One region of the Streptomyces sp. NPDC030820 genome, then DNA from elsewhere that is predicted to be linked to it. Evidence: riboswitches for the same ligand, from Rfam matches in the RefSeq annotation. Region 1 holds a riboswitch; the other holds the start of a gene.
The links. A riboswitch is a leader RNA that binds a small molecule or an ion and turns the genes downstream of it on or off. The one in region 1 is predicted to bind glycine.
Positions count from the first base shown of each region.

Region 2: linked by a shared signal. The riboswitch ahead of gcvP (aminomethyl-transferring glycine dehydrogenase) and the one ahead of gcvT (glycine cleavage system aminomethyltransferase GcvT) in region 1 are both predicted to bind glycine.

Region 1 is NZ_JBVIEB010000009.1:371,109-382,778, forward strand. It holds gene ACZ418_RS26240 (ABC transporter permease) at 1-176, opposite strand, end outside; gene ACZ418_RS26245 (ABC transporter substrate-binding protein) at 267-2,009, opposite strand; gene ACZ418_RS26250 (ABC transporter permease) at 2,038-3,036, opposite strand; gene ACZ418_RS26255 (enhanced serine sensitivity protein SseB C-terminal domain-containing protein) at 3,423-4,214, opposite strand; gene ACZ418_RS26260 (enhanced serine sensitivity protein SseB) at 4,391-5,182, opposite strand; gene ACZ418_RS26265 (AAA family ATPase) at 5,249-5,896, opposite strand; glycine riboswitch at 6,059-6,156, shown strand; glycine riboswitch at 6,157-6,269, shown strand; gene gcvT (glycine cleavage system aminomethyltransferase GcvT) at 6,309-7,427, shown strand; gene gcvH (glycine cleavage system protein GcvH) at 7,537-7,914, shown strand; gene glyA (serine hydroxymethyltransferase) at 7,929-9,197, shown strand; gene ACZ418_RS26285 (L-serine ammonia-lyase) at 9,281-10,648, shown strand; gene ACZ418_RS26290 (class I SAM-dependent methyltransferase) at 10,654-11,514, opposite strand; gene ACZ418_RS26295 (VOC family protein) at 11,535-11,670, opposite strand, start outside.
Region 2 is NZ_JBVIEB010000007.1:5,387-17,056, forward strand. It holds gene ACZ418_RS20045 (DUF881 domain-containing protein) at 1-283, shown strand, start outside; gene ACZ418_RS20050 (FHA domain-containing protein) at 474-1,301, shown strand; gene ftsR (transcriptional regulator FtsR) at 1,346-2,083, shown strand; gene ACZ418_RS20060 (bifunctional nuclease family protein) at 2,169-2,642, shown strand; gene ACZ418_RS20065 (MerR family transcriptional regulator) at 2,871-3,554, shown strand; gene ACZ418_RS20070 (DNA polymerase IV) at 3,620-5,035, shown strand; gene ACZ418_RS20075 (PRC-barrel domain-containing protein) at 4,957-5,328, opposite strand; glycine riboswitch at 5,448-5,542, shown strand; gene gcvP (aminomethyl-transferring glycine dehydrogenase) at 5,711-8,596, shown strand; gene ACZ418_RS20085 (TOBE domain-containing protein) at 8,671-9,090, opposite strand; gene ACZ418_RS20090 (ABC transporter ATP-binding protein) at 9,119-10,204, opposite strand; gene modB (molybdate ABC transporter permease subunit) at 10,246-11,106, opposite strand; gene modA (molybdate ABC transporter substrate-binding protein) at 11,103-11,670, opposite strand, start outside.

The sequences.
Region 1 (11,670 bases):
TTGATCGCGGCGACGGACGCGGGGTTGGCGTCCTTGCCGACGTACTGGGTGGCCAGCTGGGTGGCTGTCTGGCCGCCGAGCCGGGGGACCAGGAAGAAGATGGCGAAGGTGACTGCGCTGACCACCAGCAGCAGTACCAATGCGCCGAAGACGCGTCGGATGATGTACGCAGCCACAGCTGTGCGGCTCCGGGTGGCCGGGGCGGGTTGTGTCCGCCCCGGCCACCCGGTGCCTTCACCTGCCTTTCAGGGGTATCCGGCCTGCTGTTACTTCGAGGAGCTCAGCAGCAGGTAGTCGTACATGCCGAGGTACGCCTGCGTCACCGTGACGTTGGTCGCGGACGTGGGCCTGATCAGCAGGTTCTTGCGGTAGATCAGCGGAACGACCGAGCCGTTGTCGGCGACCATCTTGTCGATGTCGCCCCAGGCCTTGGTGCGGGCCGCGGAGTCGGTGTTGCCGATGGCCGCCTTCAGAGCGGCGTTGATCTTCGGGTCGTTCAGCTCCATCAGGTTGTTGCCGCCCGAGGGCTTGATGGCGCTGCCGTCGATGATCTGGTCGAGGAAGCCGTAGCCGGTCGGCCAGTCGGCGCCCCACGCCATCATCATCATGCCGAGCTTGTGCTGGTGGACGTAGCTCGGGACACCGGCGAAGTTGGAGAAGTACTTGCCGGACGGGAACTGCTTGATGTCGACGTTGATGCCGGCGGCCTTCAGCGAGTTCTGGATGGCCGTGGCGCCCGCGATCTCGGCGGGACGGTCGGAACGGGCCGTCAGCGTGGTGGAGAAGCCGTTCGGCTTGCCACACAGCTTCAGCTCGGCCTTGGCCTTGGCCACGTCACCCTTGTGGCCCGCCGTCGGGTACGCGTCGAACTTGGTGTAGCCGTTGACGGACGGCGGCAGCAGCGTGGTGGCCACGTCGCCCTTCGGCGAACCGCCCATGGCGTCGATCACCGACTGCTTGTCGACCGCCCACTGCACGGCCTTGCGGCAGTGCACGTTGTCGAACGGCGCGACGTGCAGGTTCAGCGCCATGTAACCGGTGGCGCCGGCGTAGGAGTTGTCCGTCTGCTTGGCGTACTTGCCGTTCAGGATCTTCGGCTGGGTCTGCGGCTGCACACCGGCGCCGGCGATGTCGGCCGTGATCTTGTCAGCCATCAGGTCGTTGTCGATCGAGACCGGGTTGACCTTGAACTTGACGTTGATCTTGTCCGGCAGGGCCTTGCGGATCGGGTCCGTCTTCGGGTCCCAGTTCGGGTTGCGGACGAGGGTGGCGCTGGCGCCCTCCTCGTACGACGAGAACTTGTAGGGGCCGGAGGACACGATGTGCTGGACGTACTTCGCACCGGTGTCCTTCGCCTGCGGCACGGGGGCCGTCTGGGAGAAGGTCGCCAGGTAGTCGAAGTCGGCGAACGGCTGGTTCAGGTGGAAGACGATCGTGCGGTCGTCCGGGGTGGCGATGGAGTCCAGGCCCTTCTTGTCCTTGTAGGGGCCCTTGTACTTGTCACCGCCCTGCAGGTACGCCTTGAAGTACGTCGGGCCGTTGGACAGGGCCTCGGGCGCGAAGTTGGAGCGCTCGATCGCGTACTTGACGTCCTTGGACGTGATCGGGGTCCCGTCCTCGAACTTCAGGCCCGAACGCAGGTGGTACGTCCAGGTCTTGGCGTCCTTGCTGGGCGTGCCCAGGGACTCCGCGAGGTCCGGGACGACCGCGAGGCCGTCCTTGCCCGCGGCCGGCTTGAACGTGACGAGCGTCCGCGCGTACAGGCGCGAGAAGTTCTGCACGAAGCCGTAGTAGGTGTTGCCCGGGTCCAGGGAGTCCGGCACGTCCGAGTCTTCCAGGTTGACCGTGCCCCCCTTCTTGCTCGACGCGTTGACGATGGAGTCCAGCGCCGCGTCCTTCGTTCCGTTGCCGCCACTGCTGCTCTTGCCGCTCCCGCCGCCGCACGCGGCAGCGCCCAGGGAGAGCACCGTGACCGATGCCACGGCGGCGATAACCCTTCTCGTCTTCACGTTGAGGAAGACCCCCTCTATCGATGGATCACTTGCTGCGAGGGTCGAGCGCATCACGCAGCCCGTCACCCAGCAGGTTGAAGGCCAGGACGGTGATGAAGATCGCCAGTCCGGGCACGAACATGTACTGCGGATCTGCGGTGTAGAGATCCACGGCGTTGCTGAGCATGCCGCCCCAGGAGGCCTGCGGCGGAGCGATGCCGACTCCGAGGAAGCTCAGCGCGGCCTCGAAGAGGATGTTCGTCGGGATGATCAGCGTCGAGTAGACGAGGATCGGCGCGACGAGGTTGGGAAGCAGCTCCCGGAACAGGATGTACGGGCCGCGGGCTCCCAGGCTGGTGGCGGCCTCGACGAATTCCCGCCTGCGCAGGGTCATCGTCTGAGCGCGCACGATACGCCCGATGTACGGCCAGCTGAAGAAGCCGATCACGAAGATCAGCACGGAGATCCGCAGCGGCAGACCGTTGAGCCCGAAGAAGCCGTCCTGCACCGAGGCCGAGATGGCGATGGCGAACAGCAGCAGCGGGAACGCCAGGAAGGTGTCCATGAGCTTGCTGATGAGGCTGTCGACCCAGCCGCCGTAGTAGCCGGCGATGACGCCCAGCACGGTGCCGATGACCACCGAGAGGAGGGTGGCACCACCGGCGACCAGGAGGGAGACCCACGAGCCGTCGATGATGCGGGCGAGCATGTCGCGGCCGTACTGCGGGTCCACGCCCAGCGGGTGGGCCCAGCTCATACCGCCGAAGCCGCCCTTGGGCGCGAGGAGCGCCGGGTCGATGAGGTCCTGGTGGAACTTGTCCGGGTCGAGCCCGAAGATCCACTCGATCGGCTTGGCGAGCACCGCCATCAGCACGAGCAGGACGACGACGACCCCGCCCGCCACGGCCAGCTTGTCCCGCTTGAACCGGGTCCAGGCGATCTGGCTGAGTGAACGCCCTTCGATCTGGCTCTTCTTGGCCCCGGCGAGCACAGACTCGGGAGGCGCTCCGGCCTCTGCCCCGGTGGTCTCGATCGGTGCGGTCACAGTTGACCTGACCCCTCTCGCCGGTGGTGACCGGCCTTTGTCCGCCGCTGTGGGCGGCTTGGTTCACTTACCTGCGCCGGCCGCACGTGGGTGACGGCCCAGAGAGCCAGCTGTTCCTGTGACTGGTTTCGATCACAGAATCGATGGCCTCGCGTCTTGAGAGGCGAGTCTTCAACGCGCTCTCGATCACGCGCCAGGCCTGATGGAGAAAGTATGCGTAAACGTGATGCCGCCTAGGGGATTCCGTTATCCGAACAGGGAAGATCGCCTGTCGGACGCGGACATCGAGGGACACTTCGACCTAATCGGACACACAAACCGGGCAGTTGAGACCGATGAAGGCCGCCGGACACGCCTTCGTGACCGGCGTCACATCGGCCGGGTGCTCAGTAGGGCCTCGGGCTCGTGTACCCGTATCCGGGGTCGGCCGCGGGCGCCGGTGCCGCATGGGCCTCGCGGTCGTAGAACGGGCGGGCGTTGGCCCGCATCCACATCACGACCGGGTCGTGGTCGTCGGTCATCGCGACGGTCGACACCGGCAGGCCCTCCGGGACCGCGCCGACGGACTGCTGCATCATCGCGCGCACCGAGTCGACCGCGGCCGGGGAGGTGTCGTACACGTCCAGACCGATGGCGAGGTACGGCGCGCCGAGCGCCGGCTGCACCCAGGCGCGGCGCAGGGAGCGCAGGGCCGGGGTGCGGTGCGCGTTCTGCGCGAGGAGGGCGTAGAACTGCGGGACCTCGATGCCGGGTTCGGTCAGCCGGAGGGGGCCCGCGGGCTGGCGGTCCAGGCCCGTGGCGATGCGGCGCAGATCCAGCCAGGGAATGCCGACCCCGCCGCCCGGGGCGTGCGGGTTGAGCCAGAGGCCGTAGTGGTCGGGATAGAGGGTGCGGGCCACGTCGAGCCCGTCGACGACCTCGTAGGACCGGTTCCAGCCACTGGCCGAGAGTTCCTGGGCGGAGGTGACGCAGGGGGCGTACTGGAAGCCGTCGACCTCCATGTTCCCGTACTGGGCGTCCGGGGAGCCGGCCTGGCCGTGCCACAGGAGCATCCAGATCTGGCCGGAGGACGGGGTGGCGAGGGCGCGGAGCAGGGCCTCGTAGGCGTCGTAGCGGCCGGGGGTGACCTGGCGCAGCGTGTGCTCCACGCTGACGCTGCCGCTGTGGCTCGCGCTCACCTGTCGTGCCCTTCTTTTTGTGCCCCGGTGTTGGGAGACAGCTTATGCGCCTGGTGGCTCGGGACCCCGGGTGCATGGGCGGGTGCGGGTGCGTGGGTGGTACTCGCGCCCACGCCGTGGAGCCGCATATCGATACGCCCCGCGCCCCTCGGGTTGGCTGCCCCTCGCGTCGGCTTCTAGTGGCCGTACTGGTAGAAGGGCCGGACGTTCGACTTCAGCCATTCGGCCACCGGGTCGTCCGTCACGTCCAGGAGGACCAGGTTGACCGGCCACTTGACCGGAACTTTGCCGAGGGCCCGGCCCAGGGCCTGGAGGGGCTGGGCGCGGAAGTCGCCCTCCCACTGGGAGAGTTCGACGCCGACGAACATCGCCGGCTCGTCCGTCTCTATGGCGGCCAGGCAGCGGCGGGCGGTGAGGACCACGCCGGTCCCGGCGAACTCGGCGGACGCGGCGGAGAGGAAGTCGACCGGGTCGTCCTGCCAGTCCGGCTCGAAGAGGCGGACCCGGGCGCCGGAGTTCGGGCCGTCGAGGGGCGTACGGCCGGCCCGGCACAGCTCGGCCACCGCCGCCGGCGGGAGCGGGATGCCGACCAGGGCGTCGGGGTTCACCGCGATGCCGACCTGCGCGGGCAGGCCGCGGGCGAACTCCACGGCCGGGGCGATGGTGTACGGCATATGGGAGCCGGCCGCCTGGCGCAGCTGCTCCTCGGAGCTGAACACCGGGACGTACGCCTGGCCGTCGATGTCCAGCGTGGGCAGGTCGAGCGGGCCGCTGTCCGGGCCGCCGCCGCTCGGCAGCGGGATCCAGAGCAGGCTCCGGCCCAGCACCTCGATGATCCGGCCGGCCGCGGCGGGTATGCCGAGGGAGGCCGAGAGCACCTCCTCCAGCTCGTTGCCGGGCCAGCCGCCGTGCGGCTGGGGGTGCGCCTGTGCCGGGAAGTCCGCGGGAATGTCCGCCGGGAAGTCCATCTGCCTACCGCCTGCTGGGAACCACTGCTGTGACCATGAAGGCTAGCGGGTGGCTGTGACAGTGCCTCACCTTGTGAAGGTGATCCGCCGCAGGGCGTCCGCCGCCGGCCGGTCCAGCAGCACGGCCGCGCCGCAGCCGGCGGGCAGTTCGCCGCGTTCGACCGCGTCGAGCAGCCGGGCGGTCGTACGGCGGTGGCGGCGGAAGGCGTAGCCGGAGACGCCCCGGCCGCGCTCGCGCTGGCCCTCGCGCGCGGTCTCGGGGGTGACGTCGAGCAGAAGCAGATGGAGGGTGCCGCCGCGGCGGCGGGCCTCCCGGGCGAGCCAGGCGCGCACCCAGGACTGGGTGCCGCAGTCGTGCACGACGACGCCCTCGCCGGTGCGCAGGGCGCGGCGCAGGCCGGCGTAGTGGGCGAGGCGGACCAGGGGGCGGTAGAGGGCGTAGGGGAGGAAGGCCGGCAGGCGGGCCGCCCAGCGGTCGCGGGTGTGCTGGGAGTCGATGCGGGGGCCGGTGACCGCGCGCTGCATCAGGGTCGACTTGCCGCTGCCGGGCAGGCCGGTGATCACGGCGAGATCGCGGGGCCCGAAGGCCAGGGCCCGCGGGCCGCGGCCGGCCCGGTCCCGCAGGTCGCGGACGACCGGGGCCGGGGCGGGACGCTGCCTCGGCACCGCGATGCCGGTGGTGGTGGCGGTGGCGTACACCGGGGTCCTGTTCACCGTGATCGTCCTCCCCTGTCGGCCCGGTAATCTTCATTCCCCGACCGCGCAAAGAGAAGGTAATGGACGATGTCACCGGCGGGGTCCGGGTCCTGCCACAGGTCGGTTACAAAAGCCCGCTCGCCGTGCGATGATGTGGCCGCCAACTGCATACCGGCCGCTTGAATCCGCGCGGGAGAGTTCCCAGCAGCCTTCGCTGGGACGCCGAAGGAGCAAGTCCCTCCCTTGAATCTCTCAGGCCCCGTTACCGCGCGGGCGAGGCACATCTGAAAAGCGGGCCGCTGTGTCAGTGGCTCCACCCAAGGTGCAAGCCGTGATCGTCCCTGTGGCGGTCCTGGCGAACCTCTCAGGTTCCGATGACAGATGGGGAGGAACGTTCCTCGCCTGTCATTCCTTGGGAGACGACCGACCGATGAGCAGTACCGAACTCCGTCACACCGCGCTCGATGCCCTGCATCGCTCGCTCGGTGCGACGATGACCGACTTCGCCGGCTGGGACATGCCGCTGCGCTACGGCTCAGAGCGCGACGAGCACATCGCCGTGCGGACGAAGGCGGGTCTCTTCGACCTCTCCCACATGGGCGAGATCACCGTCACCGGCGCCGAGGCAGCCGCCTTCCTGAACTACGCCCTGGTCGGCAACATCGCCTCCGTCGGCGTGGGCCGCGCGCGCTACACCATGATCTGCCAGGCCGACGGCGGCATCCTGGACGACCTGATCGTCTACCGGCTCGCCGAGACCGAGTACATGGTCGTCGCCAACGCCTCCAACGCCCAGGTGGTGCTGGACGCGCTGACCGAGCGCGCCGCCGGCTTCGACGCCGAGGTGCGCGACGACCGGGACGCGTACGCGCTGATCGCCGTCCAGGGCCCGGAGTCCCCCGGCATCCTGAAGTCCCTCACCGACGCCGACCTCGACGGCCTGAAGTACTACGCCGGCCTGCCCGGCACGGTCGCCGGCGTCCCGGCCCTGATCGCCCGCACCGGCTACACCGGCGAGGACGGCTTCGAGCTGTTCGTGAAGCCCGAGCACGCGGTCGAGCTGTGGCAGGCGCTGACCAAGGCCGGCGAGGGTGTCGGTCTGGTCCCGTGCGGCCTGTCCTGCCGGGACACCCTGCGCCTGGAGGCGGGCATGCCGCTGTACGGGCATGAGCTGAACACCTCCCTCACCCCCTTCGATGCCGGGCTCGGCCGGGTGGTGAAGTTCGAGAAGGAGGGCGACTTCGTGGGGCGCGAGGCGCTCACCGAGGCCGCCGCCAGGGCCGAGGAGAACCCGCCGCGCGTCCTCGTCGGGCTGATCGCCGAGGGCCGCCGGGTGCCGCGCGCCGGGTACGCCGTCGTCGCCGGCGGCGAGGTGATCGGCGAGGTCACCTCCGGCGCCCCCTCCCCCACCCTGGGCAAGCCGATCGCCATGGCCTACGTCGACGCGGCGCACGCGGCGCCGGGCACCGAGGGCGTCGGCGTGGACATCCGGGGCAGCCACGAGCCGTACGAGGTCGTGGCGCTGCCGTTCTACAAGCGACAGAAGTAGACACTGGGCGCGGTCACCGTGTGACCCCGCGCACGTTTCCGCTGCTCACCAGCGGCTTCAGCAGTCCCCCCTTCATCAGCACTCCCGCGCGTACAGGAGAATTCAGGCCATGAGCAACCCCCAGCAGCTGCGCTACAGCAAGGAGCACGAGTGGCTGTCGCCCGCCGAGGACGGCGTGTCGACGGTCGGCATCACCGAGTTCGCGGCCAACGCGCTCGGCGATGTCGTCTACGCCCAGCTCCCCGAGGTCGGCTCCACCGTGACCGCGGGCGAGACCTGCGGCGAGCTGGAGTCCACCAAGTCGGTCTCCGACCTGTACTCGCCGGTCACCGGTGAGGTCACCGAGATCAACGAGGACGTCGTCAACGACCCGTCGCTGGTCAACTCGGCCCCCTTCGAGGGCGGCTGGCTGTTCAAGGTGCGCGTCGCGGAGGAGCCGGCCGACCTGCTCTCCGCCGACGAGTACACCGCCCAGAACGCCGGCTGAGGAGTCGTAGCCGTATGACCGTCCTGAACACGTCCCTGCACGAGCTGGACCCGGAGATCGCCGCCGCGGTCGACGCCGAGCTCGGCCGCCAGCAGTCCACGCTGGAGATGATCGCCTCCGAGAACTTCGCGCCGCTCGCGGTGATGGAGGCGCAGGGCTCCGTCCTCACCAACAAGTACGCCGAGGGCTACCCGGGCCGCCGCTACTACGGCGGCTGCGAGCACGTCGACGTCGCCGAGCAGATCGCGATCGACCGGATCAAGGAGCTGTTCGGCGCCGAGTACGCCAACGTCCAGCCCCACTCCGGCGCCTCCGCCAACCAGGCGGCGCTGTTCGCGCTGGCCCAGCCCGGGGACACCATCCTCGGCCTGGACCTCGCGCACGGCGGCCATCTGACCCACGGCATGCGCCTCAACTTCTCCGGCAAGCAGTTCAACGTGGTCGCCTACCACGTGGACGCCGTAACCGGCCTGGTCGACATGGCCGAGGTCGAGCGGCTCGCCAAGGAGCACCGCCCGAAGGTGATCATCGCGGGCTGGTCGGCGTACCCGCGCGAGCTGGACTTCGCCGCCTTCCGCCGGATCGCGGACGAGGTCGAGGCCTACCTGTGGGTCGACATGGCGCACTTCGCGGGCCTGGTCGCGGCCGGTCTGCACGCGAACCCGGTGCCGTACGCCGACGTGGTCACCTCCACCACGCACAAGACGCTGGGCGGTCCGCGCGGCGGCATCATCCTCGCCCGCAGCAAGGACTTCGCGAAGAAGCTGAACTCCTCCGTCTTCCCGGGCTTCCAGGGCGGTCCCCTGGAGCACGTGATCGCGGCGAAGGCGGTCTCCTTCAAGGTCGCCGCCTCGGAGGAGTTCAAGGAACGCCAACGTCGTACCGTGGAGGGTGCCCGTATCCTCGCCGAGCGCCTGACGGCGGCCGACGCGCGTGAGGCCGGGGTGAACGTCCTGTCCGGCGGCACGGACGTGCACCTCATCCTGGTCGACCTGCGCGAGTCGGAGCTGGACGGGCAGCAGGCCGAGGACCGCCTCCACGAGGTCGGCATCACGGTCAACCGCAACGCGGTCCCGAACGACCCGCGTCCCCCGATGGTGACGTCGGGCCTGCGGATCGGTACGCCCGCCCTCGCCACCCGCGGCTTCACGGCCGAGGACTTCGCCGAGGTCGCGGACGTGATCGCCGAGGCGCTGAAACCGTCGTACGACGCGGAGGCCCTCAAGGCGCGCGTGAAGGCGCTCGCCGACAAGCACCCGCTGTACCCGGGCCTGAACAAGTAGACCCGGACAAGCAAGTCCCCGGTGGGGCGCCCGACGGAGATCCCGGAGGGTGCCCCGCCACCCCCCCGTCTTGAGGAGTGACCGTGGCCATCTCGGTCTTCGACCTGTTCTCGATCGGCATCGGCCCGTCCAGCTCCCACACGGTGGGCCCGATGCGCGCGGCGCGGATGTTCGCCCGCCGCCTGCGCAACGAAGGGCTGCTGGAAAAGACCGCCACCGTCCGGACGGAGCTGTACGGCTCCCTGGGCGCGACCGGACACGGCCACGGCACCCCGAAGGCCGTCCTGCTCGGCCTGACCGGCGACTCGCCGCGCACGGTGGACGTGGAGACGGCGGACGCGCGGGTGGAGGCGATCAAGGCCGAGGGCCGGATCAGTCTCCTGGGCGAGCACGAGATCGCGTTCGACTTCGACAAGGATCTCGTGCTGCACCGCCGCAAGGCCCTGCCGTACCACGCCAACGGCATGACGCTGTGGGCGTACGACGCCTCCGGCGCGGAGCTGTTGTCGAAGACGTACTACTCGGTCGGCGGCGGCTTCGTCGTGGACGAGGAGGCGGTCGGCGCGGACCGGATCAAGCTGGACGACACGGTCCTGAAGTACCCCTTCCGCACGGGCGACGAGCTGCTCCGCCTGACGAAGGACACCGGCCTGTCGATCTCCTCCCTGATGCTGGAGAACGAGCGGGCCTGGCGCACGGAGGAGGAGATCCGCGCGGGCCTGCTGGAGATCTGGCGGGTGATGCGCGAGTGCGTCCGGCGCGGCATGTCCCGTGAGGGCATCCTGCCCGGCGGCCTGAAGGTGCGCCGCCGCGCGGCCGTCTCCGCCCGGCAGCTGCGCGCCGAGGGCGACCCGCTGGCCCACGCCATGGAGTGGATCACGCTCTACGCGATGGCGGTGAACGAGGAGAACGCGGCCGGCGGCCGGGTGGTGACCGCCCCCACGAACGGCGCGGCCGGCATCATCCCGGCGGTCCTGCACTACTACATCAACTTCGTCCCCGGCGCCGACGAGGACGGGGTGGTCCGCTTCCTCCTCGCCGCCGGCGCCATCGGCATGCTCTTCAAGGAGAACGCCTCCATCTCCGGCGCCGAGGTCGGCTGCCAGGGCGAGGTCGGCTCCGCCTGCTCGATGGCCGCGGGCGCGCTGGCCGAGGTGCTGGGCGGCTCCCCGGAGCAGGTCGAGAACGCGGCCGAGATCGGCATGGAGCACAACCTCGGCCTGACCTGCGACCCGGTCGGCGGCCTGGTCCAGATCCCGTGCATCGAGCGCAACGGCATGGCCGCGGTGAAGGCGGTCACCGCGGCGAAGATGGCCATGCGCGGCGACGGCTCCCACAAGGTGTCCCTGGACAAGGTCATCAAGACCATGAAGGACACCGGCGCGGACATGTCCGTGAAGTACAAGGAGACGGCGCGGGGCGGGCTGGCGGTCAACATCATCGAGTGCTGACGCTGTCAGGTCCGGGCCAGCAGCAGGTCCTCCCCGGTTGACGGGCGCAGGCCGTCGGTGCGGCCGGTGAAGTAGCGCTCGGCGTGTGAGGCGCCCGGGATGTGGTGGGCCTCCCTGAAGCCGGCCTCGTGGGCCAGGGTCAGCATCTCGTCGGGGGTGTAGAAGCTGAGGAACGGCGTGCCGGATGCCCGGGCGCCCGCCTCGCTCGCCTTGAGGCCGGCGCGGTCGGCCTCGGCCACCAGGTCCTCCGGCAGCAGGAAGGTCATGGCGAGGGTCGAGCCGGGGGCGAGCCCGGCGAGTTGGCGCAGGGTGGCAGCGGTGGCGTCCTTGGTGAGGTACATCGTGACGCCGGACGAGGCGACGACCGCCGGCCGGCCGGGGTCGAATCCGGCCGCGGTGAGCTGCTCCGGCCAGGTCCCGGCGCTCGCCTCGAAGTCGACCGGCACCAGGTGCAGCCGGTCCGGGATGCCGTAGCCGAGTTCGGCGAGGCGCCGACGCTTGAAGTTCTGCGTGCCGGGCTGGTCCACCTCGAAGACGTGCAGCCGGGACGCGGTCTCCGGTCTGCGCTGGGCGAAGGTGTCGAGGCCGGCGCCGAGGAGGACGTACTGGTCGACGCCCCGGTCCGCCTGCTCGGCGACCAGGTCCTCGATGAAGCGGGCGCGGGCCACCATGGCGGCCCGGAATCCGCGGGTGCCCTGCGGGTCCATGTCCGGGCGGTCGCGCCAGCCGTCGCCGGGGGAAACGAGCCGCAGACCGATCTCGTCCTCCAGGACATGGGGCGGCGGATCGACCTGGACGTGCATCGCCCGCCACAGGGCGCACCGCACGGCGGTGTTGTCCGGTGTCCCGCCTCGCTCGTCGGTCATGGCGCCGCTTCCCGTCCCCGTCACTTCGCCGCGGGGGCCTGGAGGCTCCACAGCCGCCCGTCGGGGTCGCGGACCGTCATCATCCGGGTCCCGAAGTGGGTGTCCTCGAACGGCGTGACCACCTCGACTTCGGGATCGGCGCGGAACGCGTCCGCG
Region 2 (11,670 bases), on a different contig from region 1:
GGAGGCGATCCAGGTCAACGGGGTCCGGGTGGTCGCAGGCACCTACTTCACGGACTCCGGTGACGGCATCGGCGTCGACGGGAACAAGATCAACGCCCCCTATCGTTTCCAGGTCATCGGCAAGCCGCAGGACCTGGAGCCGGCGCTGAACATCCCGGGAGGCGTGGTGCAGACGCTGGAGAAGGAGCAGGCCACGGTGACGGTCCAGCAGTCGGGCAAGATCGTCGTGGACGCCTTGCGACAGGCGAAGCGGCCTGACTACGCTCGGTCGTCCTCCCAGTGAACCGGCGGTGCATGGGGGACGTCCGGCAGGGGCATGAGGTTGCGGGGGGTCGGCGCACCGAAGAGGTGGTGCGTGGTGGAAACTGTCTGGTGGATACGGACGTTGTGAGAATGTCCGGCTCGGCCGGTGTAGGCAATCAGGGTTCGTCCTGCCCCACGGGCGGGTCTGTTTCGGTCAAGGGGAATCGCCCGTGAAGTTGTTTGCGAAGTTGTTCCGCAAGAGCGCGCGAGAGGGCAGCGACAACGCGACCGCTCGTCATCGCGCACAGCCCGACGCGGAGGGCCAGCGCCCGCTGTTCCGGGACCAGGTCGCTGGTCCGGGCGGTGACATTTCCGGAGGTCAGAGCGGGGCGTCGGTTGACCCTGCCCGGTCCGGCGGCATAGGTTTCGGGCAACCGTCAACCTCAGGTGCGGGTGGAGGGTTCGCCCCCGGTCCGTACGCGTCCAACGCCCCGGCGGGGCAGCCGCAGGAGGATCCGTCCATGTCGGTCCTGGTGTGTACGAGGTGCGGTAACCGCAATGCGGAGAACGCCCGCTTCTGTTCCAACTGTGGCGCGCCGCTGCGCCCCGGAGTGGCGCCGGAGCGTGCCTCCGAGACGACGTCCACGATCTCGATCTCCGGTCTGGAGGCCTACGACGCCGAGGTCACCGGCCAGACGCAGATGCCGATGCTGTCGCCCGAGGCGCAGGCCGCGGTGGACGCGCTGCCGATGGGCTCGGCGCTGCTGGTGGTGCGCCGGGGACCGAACTCGGGCAGCCGCTTCCTGCTGGACAGCGACCTGACCACGGCCGGCCGTCATCCGCAGAGCGACATCTTCCTGGACGACGTCACGGTCTCGCGTCGGCACGTGGAGTTCCGGCGCACCCCGGACGGCTCGTTCACCGTGGCCGACGTGGGCAGTCTGAACGGCACGTACGTCAACCGCGAGCGGATCGACCAGGTTGCTCTGTCGAACGGTGACGAGGTGCAGATCGGCAAGTACCGGCTGGTGTTCTACGCGAGCCGGCAGGGCATCTGACCCGCCCCCGGACCGGTGTCCGGGGGGACCCCCAGGGAAGGTCCATGCTTCAAACACCGAGCGGCGGTGCCGGAAGCGGTACCGCCGCCAGGGACAGTGGGCTGATGAGCATCGGCGCGGTGCTGAACGTGCTGCGCGACGAGTTCCCCGAAGTCACCATCTCCAAGATCCGTTTCCTGGAGTCGGAGGGGCTCATCGAGCCGCAGCGGACCCCTTCGGGGTACCGCAAGTTCAGCGCCGGGGATGTCGAGCGCCTGGCGCGTGTGCTGCGGATGCAGCGGGACCACTATCTTCCGCTCAAGGTCATCCGCGAGCACTTGGACGCCATGGAGCGGGGCGAGGCCGTCCAGCTGCCCCTCGTGGGCCGTCAGCGCACCGCTGAGCCCGTTCCGGAGCCGGCCGTGGTGCCCACGGTGGCCCGGATCGGCAGGGCCGAGCTGCTGGCGGCCGCGGAGATCGACGAGGGCGATCTCAAGGAGTGGGAGTCGTACGGGCTCATCGCTCCCCTGGAGGACGGGGCGTACGACGCCGAGGCGGTCACCGTGGCCGCGCTCGTCGCCGAACTGGGCCGGTTCGGGATCGAGCCGCGCCACCTTCGGGTGATGAAGGCGGCCGCAGACCGCGAGGCCGGACTGGTCGACCAGGTGGTGGCCCCCCTCAAGCGCCACCGCAACCCGCAGACGAGGGCCCTTGCCGAAGCCCGTACGAAGGAGCTGGCGGCGCTCACGGTGAAGCTGCACTCGGCACTGGTGCAGACCGCTCTCGGGGTGCGGCTGCCCTGAGCAGCGGGGGCGGTGAGCGGCCGGATCGGCCACCTGTTCCCGGCCCGACTACCCAAACGTCCCGGGCACGGCCTAGGGTTGCTGTGTGAACGAGCTCGATGTCGTAGGTGTCCGGGTCGAAATGCCCTCCAACCAACCGATCGTGCTCCTGCGCGAAGTGGGAGGCGACCGTTACCTCCCCATCTGGATCGGGCCGGGGGAGGCGACGGCGATCGCGTTCGCCCAGCAGGGCATGGCCCCCGCCAGGCCGCTGACCCACGACCTGTTCAAGGACGTGCTGGAGGCCGTCGGCCAGGAGCTGACCGAGGTACGCATCACCGATCTGCGTGAAGGTGTTTTCTACGCGGAGCTGGTCTTCGCCAGCGGTGTCGAGGTGAGCGCCCGCCCCTCCGATGCCATAGCGCTGGCCCTGCGCACCGGAACGCCGATCTACGGCAGTGACGCGGTGCTGGACGACGCCGGCATCGCCATTCCGGACGAGCAGGAGGACGAGGTGGAGAAGTTCCGCGAGTTCCTCGACCAGATCTCGCCCGAGGACTTCGGCACCAGCAGCCAGTGAGGTCGAACGGCCGGTGAGCGTCGCCGCCCCGTGTGCGGGCAATTGCCACCGGCCATTGAGAGCGTCCTACGGCCTCCCCCGAAAGCATTCGGCTAGCCTTTCCCCGCGGTGGGACACGGGAAACCACTCCTAGGGTGATTATCACTCGGCGTGCCGAGTGTGGCGATCGTTGACGCACCCCTGGTGACTGCCTACCGTCGTGAAGGCAGGTCAAGGACGGAGGTCGGCGTGAGAACCAGCGGCGACGGTACGGCTGGGGGTGCCCCCGGACGCGGGTTCGGGGAGAGCGGTCCGTACCCTCCCCCTAGCTCTCAGCTGCGTTCGAACAGGGGGTACCCCCAACCGAGCAGCGCGGTCGCTCACGCTCCGCAGCGGCCGACGGTGGTGCCGAACGGCGGAGGGGCGGCGTCCATGGTGGCGGAACAGATCGGCTACCGCGGGCCGACGGCCTGCGCGGCCGCGGGCATCACCTACCGACAGCTGGACTACTGGGCACGCACCGGCCTGGTCGAGCCGAGCGTGCGGCCCGCATACGGGTCGGGCACACAGCGGCTGTACAGCTTCCGTGACGTCGTCGTCCTGAAGATCGTCAAGCGGTTCCTGGACACGGGGGTCTCGCTGCAGAACATCCGCACGGCCGTGCAGCACCTCAGGGAACGCGGTTTCCGCGACCTGGAGCGGATGACCCTGATGAGCGATGGCGCCACGGTGTACGAGTGCAGCTCGCCGGACGAGGTCCACGCCCTGCTCCAGGGCGGTCAGGGCATCTTCGGGATCGCCGTCGGCGTGGTGTGGCGGGACGTGGAAAGCGCACTCTCCCAGCTGCACGGCGAGCGCATCGACACCGGCGAGACGCTGGTCGGGCACAACCCCGCGGACGAGCTGGCGCGGCGCCGCAACCGGGCGGTCTGAGCGCCGGGCGCCGCAGCGTTCCCGGCGCCACGGCATTGTCAGTGCCGTGGTGCAGCATCGGAGATGTGAGAAACGCGCCCACGATCCTGCATCTCGACATGGATGCCTTCTACGCCTCGGTGGAGCAGGCATCCAAGCCGAGCCTGCGCGGGAAGGCGGTCGTCGTGGGCGGGCTCGGGCCGCGCGGGGTGGTGGCCACCGCGTCGTACGAGGCACGCGTCTTCGGGGTCCACTCGGCGATGCCCATGGCCCAGGCGCGCCGGCTGGCACCCAACGCCGCGTATCTGGTGCCGCGCTTCACTGTGTACCGGGCGATCAGCGAGCAGGTGATGGCGCTGCTGCGGGAGCTGTCGCCGCTCGTGGAGCCGCTCAGCCTGGACGAGGCGTTCGTGGACCTGGAGGCCGGGGGGAGGGCCTGGGACGAGGAGTCGGCGCGGCTGGTCGCGAGCAAGCTGCGCGCGGACATCCGGGCGGTCACCGGGCTGACCGGATCGGTGGGGCTCGCCGCCTCGAAGATGCTCGCCAAGATCGCCTCGGAGCAGGCCAAGCCGGACGGCCTGGTGCTCATCGAGCCGGGATCCGAGCGGGCGCTGCTGGGGCCGATGCCGGTGCGGACCCTGCCGGGGGTCGGGCCGGCCACCGGGGACCATCTGCGCCGGGCCGGGATCACCACGGTCGAGGAGCTGGCCGAGGCGGGCGAGGACGAGCTGGTCCGGCTGCTGGGCAAGGCGCACGGGCACGCGCTGTACGCCATGGCCCTGGCCCATGACGAGCGGCCCGTGGTGGCCGAGCGTGAGGCGAAGTCCGTGTCGGTCGAGGACACCTACGACGTGGACATCCATGACCGGCTGCGGATCGGGCTGGAGGTGCAGCGGCTGGCCGACCGGTGCGTGGGGCGGCTGCGCGGGGCCGGGCTGTCGGGGCGGACGATCGTGCTGAAGGTGCGCAGGTACGACTTCTCGACCCTGACCCGCTCCGAGACGCTCAGGGGACCCACGGACGATCCGGCGGTCGTCCGGGAGGCGGCCGCGCGGCTCCTGGACTCGGTGGACACCACGGGCGGGGTACGGCTGCTGGGCGTGGGTGTCTCCGGGCTCGCCGACTACACCCAGGAGGATCTGTTCGCGCAGGCGATGCCCTCGCGGGCGGCGGAGACGCCGGAGGAGGCCGGGACCGAGGTCGTCGTGGAGCGGCCGGAGCCCGTCGAAAGGCACTGGCGGGCGGGACAGGACGTGAGGCATGCGGAGTACGGGCACGGGTGGGTGCAGGGGAGTGGGCTGGGGCGGGTCACCGTGCGGTTCGAGACGCCGCAGTCCCCTCCGGGGAGGGTGCGGACGTTTCTTGTCGGTGATCCTGCGCTGGAGCCCGCCGATCCGTTGCCGTTGGTTGCGGGGGCCTCCGATCAGGTTTCCTCCGACCCCGCCAGCTTGCCGAAGTCGTGGTCCGGGGCCGAGGGAGGCGATGCCACGTCCAGGCCGTAGTGGTGGTAGAGCTGGAGCTCCTGCTCGGGGGAGAGGTGGCGGCCCACGCCGAAGTCGGGGGCGTCCTTGATCAGGGCGCGGTCGAAGGGGACATGGAGGGAGCCCTCGACCAGTTCGCTCGGTTCCAGGGGGACGAAGGCGTCTCGGGAGAACAGGCCGGTGCGTATCGCCGCCCACTCGGGCACGCCGGTCGCGTCGTCGAGGTACACCTCGTCGATGGTCCCGATCTTGGTGCCATTGCGGTCGAACGCCTTGCGGCCGATCAGGTTGCGCGGATCGATGTCGGTCTGCACGGTCCCTCTCCCTCCACGTGGTCGCAACTCATCCGTAAGCACTACGAAAGAGCACATTCAGGGAGGCGGCCACTCGAGGGCCTCGTCGTTGACCCCGCTGGTAGGCTGACAGCGGCTGCTGACCCCGTGCGGGAGAGTCCTCCGACCACCTCGGAGGCGCCGAAGGAGCAAATCCTCCCCGGAATCTCTCAGGCTCACGTACCGCACGGACGAGGTCACTCTGGAAAGCAGGGCGGGTGTCGACGGCTCCCGCTCTCACCGACGGTGAAAGCCGGGACGTACCCGGTGAAGCTCTCAGGTTGAGATGACAGAGGGGGAGGCCGTCGGGGCACCCGCACCGTGGTGCCCTTCGAAGGTCGCGTCAGACCAGGAGGCCTCCGCAATGACCGCCCATCGCATTCCGCTCTCGGAGCTCGAAGCGGGCATCCCGTTCGAGCAGCGCCACATCGGCCCCGACCAGGAGGCGCGGGCCAAGATGCTCGCGCAGGTCGGCTACGGCTCGCTGGACGAGCTGACCGCCGCGGCGGTGCCGGACGTGATCAAGAACGCCTACGCCCTCGACCTGCCGGGCGCCCGCACCGAGGCCGAGGTGCTCGCCGAGCTGCGCTCGCTGGCCGACCGCAACCAGGTGCTCGACTCCATGATCGGGCTGGGCTACTACGGGACGTTCACACCGCCCGTCATCCTGCGCAACGTCATGGAGAACCCGGCCTGGTACACGGCCTACACGCCGTACCAGCCGGAGATCTCCCAGGGCCGCCTCGAAGCCCTGCTGAACTTCCAGACGATGGTCGCCGACCTCACCGGGCTGCCCACCTCCGGCGCCTCCCTGCTGGACGAGGGCACCGCCGCCGCCGAGGCCATGGCGCTGTCCCGGCGCATGGGCCGGAACAAGAAGGGCCTGTTCCTGGTCGACGCGGACGCGCTGCCGCAGACCATCGCCGTCATCCAGACCCGCGCCGAGCCGACCGGTGTCGAGGTGGTCGTCGCCGACCTCGGCGACGGCATCCCGGCCGACATCGCCGCGCGTGAGATCAACGGCGTGCTGCTCCAGTACCCGGGTGCCTCCGGCGCCGTACGCGACATCAAGCCGGTCATCGACCAGGCCCACGAGCTCGGCGCGCTCGTCACCGTCGCCGCCGACCTGCTCGCGCTGACCCTGCTGACCTCGCCGGGCGAGCTCGGCGCGGACATCGCCGTCGGCACCACCCAGCGCTTCGGTGTGCCGATGGGCTTCGGCGGCCCGCACGCCGGCTACATGGCCGTGCACGAGAAGTTCGCGCGCAGCCTGCCCGGCCGTCTGGTCGGTGTCTCCGTCGACGCCGACGGGAACAAGGCGTACCGGCTCGCGCTGCAGACCCGTGAGCAGCACATCCGCCGCGAGAAGGCCACCAGCAACATCTGCACCGCGCAGGTGCTGCTCGCCGTGATGGCCGGCATGTACGCCGTCTACCACGGTCCGGAGGGCCTGCAGGCCATCGCCCGGCGCACCCACCGGTACGCCACGATCCTCGCCGAGGGCCTGAAGGCCGGCGGTGTCGAGATCGTGCACGGCGCCTTCTTCGACACCCTCACCGCGCGCGTGCCCGGCAAGGCCGCCGAGATCGTCGCCGCCGCCCGGGAGCACGGCGTCAACCTGCACCTGGCCGACGCCGACCACGTCTCGATCGCCTGCGACGAGACCACCAGGCGGGCTCAGGTCGCCGCCGTGTGGTCCGCCTTCGGTGTCGAAGGCGACATCGAGGCGCTGGACGCGACCGCCGAGGACACGCTCCCCGAGGCGCTGCTGCGCACCGACGCCTTCCTCACCCACCCGGTCTTCCACCAGCACCGCTCCGAGACCGCGATGCTGCGCTACCTGCGCAGGCTGGCCGACCGCGACTACGCGCTCGACCGCGGCATGATCCCGCTGGGCTCCTGCACCATGAAGCTCAACGCGACCACGGAGATGGAGCCGGTCACCTGGCCCGAGTTCGGCCAGCTGCACCCCTTCGTCCCGGCCGAGCAGGCCGAGGGCTACCTCACGCTCATCCGCGAGCTGGAGGAACGTCTCGCCGAGGTCACCGGCTACGACAAGGTCTCCCTGCAGCCGAACGCCGGTTCGCAGGGCGAGCTGGCCGGTCTGCTGGCCGTCCGCGGCTACCACCGGGCCAACGGCGACGAGCAGCGCACCGTCTGCCTGATCCCGTCCTCCGCGCACGGCACCAACGCCGCCAGCGCCGTGATGGCCGGTATGAAGGTCGTCGTCGTCAGGACCGCCGAGGACGGCGAGATCGACGTCGAGGACCTGCGCGCCAAGATCGAGCAGTACCGCGACGAACTGGCGGTGCTGATGATCACCTACCCGTCGACGCATGGCGTCTTCGAGGAGCACGTCGCCGACATCTGCGCCCAGGTGCACGAGGCCGGCGGCCAGGTGTACGTCGACGGCGCCAACCTCAACGCCCTGGTCGGCCTCGCCAAGCCGGGCCACTTCGGCGGTGACGTCTCGCACCTGAACCTGCACAAGACCTTCTGCATCCCGCACGGCGGCGGCGGCCCGGGCGTCGGCCCGGTCGCGGTCCGCTCGCACCTGGCGCCGTACCTGCCGAACCACCCGATGCAGCCGGCCGCGGGCCCGGAGACGGGCGTCGGCCCGATCTCGGCCGCTCCCTGGGGTTCCGCCGGCATCCTGCCCATCTCCTGGGCGTACGTCCGGCTGATGGGCGGCGAGGGCCTCAAGCGCGCCACGCAGGTGGCCGTGCTGTCGGCGAACTACATCGCCAAGCGCCTGGAGCCGCACTACCCGGTGCTCTACACCGGCCCCGGCAACCTGGTCGCGCACGAGTGCATCATCGATCTGCGCCCGCTGACCAAGGCGACCGGCGTGAGCGTGGACGACGTGGCCAAGCGCCTGATCGACTACGGCTTCCACGCGCCGACCATGTCCTTCCCGGTGGCCGGCACTTTGATGATCGAGCCGACCGAGTCCGAGGACCTCACCGAGCTGGACCGGTTCTGCGACGCGATGATCGCCATCCGCGCGGAGATCGAGAAGGTCGGCGCGGGTGAGTGGCCGGCGGAGGACAACCCGCTGCGGGGCGCCCCGCACACCTCCGCCGCGCTCGGCGGTGAGTGGACGCACGCCTACAGCCGCGAGGAGGCCGTCTTCCCGGCCGGTGGCTCGGCCGCCGACAAGTACTGGCCGCCGGTCCGCCGTATCGACCAGGCCTTCGGCGACCGCAACCTGGTGTGCTCCTGCCCGCCGCTGGACGCGTACGAGGACTGACGTCGTCGCGCACGAGGACTGAGCGAGCGGTGCCACAGGGCCCCGTCCGGTTTCCGGGCGGGGCCCTCGCCGCGTCATGCCGTGGCCAGGGACACCTCGGTCGCCTTGATCAGAGCGACCACGTCCGAGCCCACGAAGAGGCCGAGGTCGGCCACCGCGTCCTTGGTGATCGCCGCGGTCAGTTCGCCGTCGTCGACGGAGATCTTGACCGTGGCCATGACGGCGCCGGTGGTGAGGCCGATGATCGTGCCCTGAAGCTGGTTGCGGATCGACAGGCCCTCGACCCGATGGGTGGCCAGGGAGACCTCGGTCGACTTCACCAGCGCGCGGACGGGCGAGCCGGGGGCGAGGGAGAGGTCCTCGGCGGACTCCTTGGTGATGGCCGCCATGAGGTGCTGGCCGCCGTCCAGACGGAGTTCGACGGTGGCCATGGCCTCGCCCGGGTGGACGGCGGTGACGGTGCCTGGGAGCTGGTTGCGGATGCTCAGGGTCATGGGCACTCACGGTAGAGCGCCCATGCGTTCAGGCCGGGTATGCGTGTGTCTGCGCCGCTTTGACGGTCGCCCAGACAGCGGCGCCGGGATGCAGATCGAGCTCGGCGGCGGCGACCGTGGTGAGGTCGGCGGCGAGGGGGAGTTCGCCGGTGAGGTCGGCGCGGATCTGGTCGCCGTGCGTCTCCAGGCCGGCCACCTCGCAGCGCCAGAGGTTACGGGCGCTGGCGCCGGTGGGCCGGTCCCGGAAGAGGGTGACGGCGGACGGCGGGAACGCCACGAACGCCGGGCCGGACAGCTTCTCGGTGGTCGTGATCGACGGGCCCGCGTCGAGTCGTACGGTGTGCCCGTTCGCCCGGCCGCGGTAGAGGTTGAGGCCGACGAGCTGGGCGATGTAGTCGGTGCGCGGATGGCGGGCGATGTCGGCGGGGCCGCCCTCCTGGACGACTCGGCCGTCCTCGATGACGACCAGCCGGTCGGCGAGCACCATGGCGTCCAGCGGGTCGTGTGTGACGAGTACGGCTACTGCCTCGAACTCGGCCAGATGGCGGCGGAGTTGGGCGCGGACCTCCAGGCGGGTGCGGGCGTCCAGCGCGGCGAGCGGTTCGTCCAGGAGCAGCAGCCGGGGGTGGGTGGCCAGGGCGCGGGCCAGGGCCACGCGCTGGGCCTGTCCGCCGGACAGGCGGCGCGGCTTGGCGCTCGCGTGATCGGCCAGGCCCATGCGGTCCAGCCAGGCCGCGGCCTGTGCGCGGGCCTCGGCTTTGCTCGCGCCCTGGCAGCGGGGGCCGAAGGCGACGTTGTCCAGGGCGGAGAGGTGGGGGAAGAGGAGGTAGTCCTGGAAGACGACGCCGACCGGGCGGGACTCCGGGGGAGTGTGCTCCAGGGGGGTGCCGTCCAGGCGGAGGTGGCCGTCGGTGAGAGGGGTGAGGCCGGCGAGGGCGCGCAGGGCGGTGGTCTTGCCGGCGCCGTTGGGGCCGAGGAGGGCGAGGACGTCTCCGGGGGCGGCGGTGACGGTCATGTCCAGGCGGAATGTGGTGCGGTCGATGATGAGGCGGGCGTCGAGTCCCTCGTCGCCCGTCGTCCGGAGGCCGGCTTCGGGGGCGTCGATGTCGGTCATGGGTGCGTACGTTCGCACATGCCCCGGGTCGGCTGCCACGGTCACGCTCCTGTCATCCAGCGGTCTCGCAACCCCGCCAGCACCGCGATCGACACCGCCAGCAGGACCAGGCTGAGGGAGATCGCGGCGTCGGGGTCGTTCTGCAGGGCCAGGTAGACCGCGAGGGGCATGGTCTGGGTGCGGCCGGGGAAGTTGCCCGCGAAGGTGATCGTCGCGCCGAACTCGCCGAGCGCACGCGCCCAGGCCAGGACCGCGCCCGCCGCGATGCCGGGCGCGATCAGCGGCAGGGTGACCCGGCGGAACGCGGTGAGGCGGGACGCGCCGAGCGTGCTCGCCGCCTCCTCGAAGCGCGGGTCGGCCGCGCGCAGGGTGCCCTCGACACTGATGACCAGGAACGGCATTGCGACGAACGCCTCCGCGATCACGACCCCGCTGGTGGTGAACGGCAGCGTGATCCCGAACCAGGCGTCCAGCGCCCTGCCGATCACGCCGTTGCGGCCGAGGGCCAGCAGCAGTGCCACACCGCCGACCACCGGCGGCAGCACGAGGGGCAGCGTCACCAGGGCCCGTACAAGGCCTCTACCGGGGAACTCTGTACGGGCCAGCAGCCAGGCCAGCGGCACGCCCAGGACGAGGCTCACGGCCGTTGCCGCTGTGGCGCTGACCAGCGACAGCTGGAGTGCCTGCCACACCTCCGTGCTGGACAGCTGGTCCGGCAGACTGCGCCAGGGCGCCCGGATGACCAGCGCGACCAGCGGCACCAGCAGGAACGCCAGCGCCAGCAGGCCCGGCAGCAGCAGCGGCAGCGGCACCCCGCGCCGGCCCCCCGTGCCGACGCGGCGACGCCGCGGCCGGTCCGTGCGGGGACCGGTCGCGGCGCCGGGCTTGTGGAGCGAGGTCACGGCTTGAGGAACCCTGCCTCGCCGAGCACCTTCTGGCCCTCGGCGGACTGCACCAGGGCGATGAACGCCTTGGCCGCCTGGGCGTTCGGCGCGTTCTTCAGCAGGACGATCGGGTAGGCGTTGATCGCCTGGGCGGACTCGGGGAACTCCACGCCCTGCACCTTGCCACCCGCGGACTTCACATCGGTCTTGTAGACGACCGCCGCGTCGGCCTCCTTCAGCTCCACCTTGTTGAGGGCGGACTTGACGTCCTGCTCGTAGGAGACCGGGGTGAGCTTGAGCTTGGCGGCGTCCAGGGCCTTCTGGGCGGCGGCGCCGCACGGCACGGTCTTGTCGCACAGCACGACCTTCAGGCCGGACTTGGTGAGGTCCTTCAGGGAGGACACCTTGTCGGGGTTGCCCGGCAGGGTGGCGATCTCCAGCTGGTTGCGCACGAAGGTGGCCGGGGTGCCGGCCGCGTCCTTCTTGTCCGTCACGATCGCCATCGTCTTGGGGCTGGCAGCGGCGAAGACGTCCGCCGGGGCACCGCCGGTGATGCTCGCGGCGAGGGTGTCGCTGCCGCCG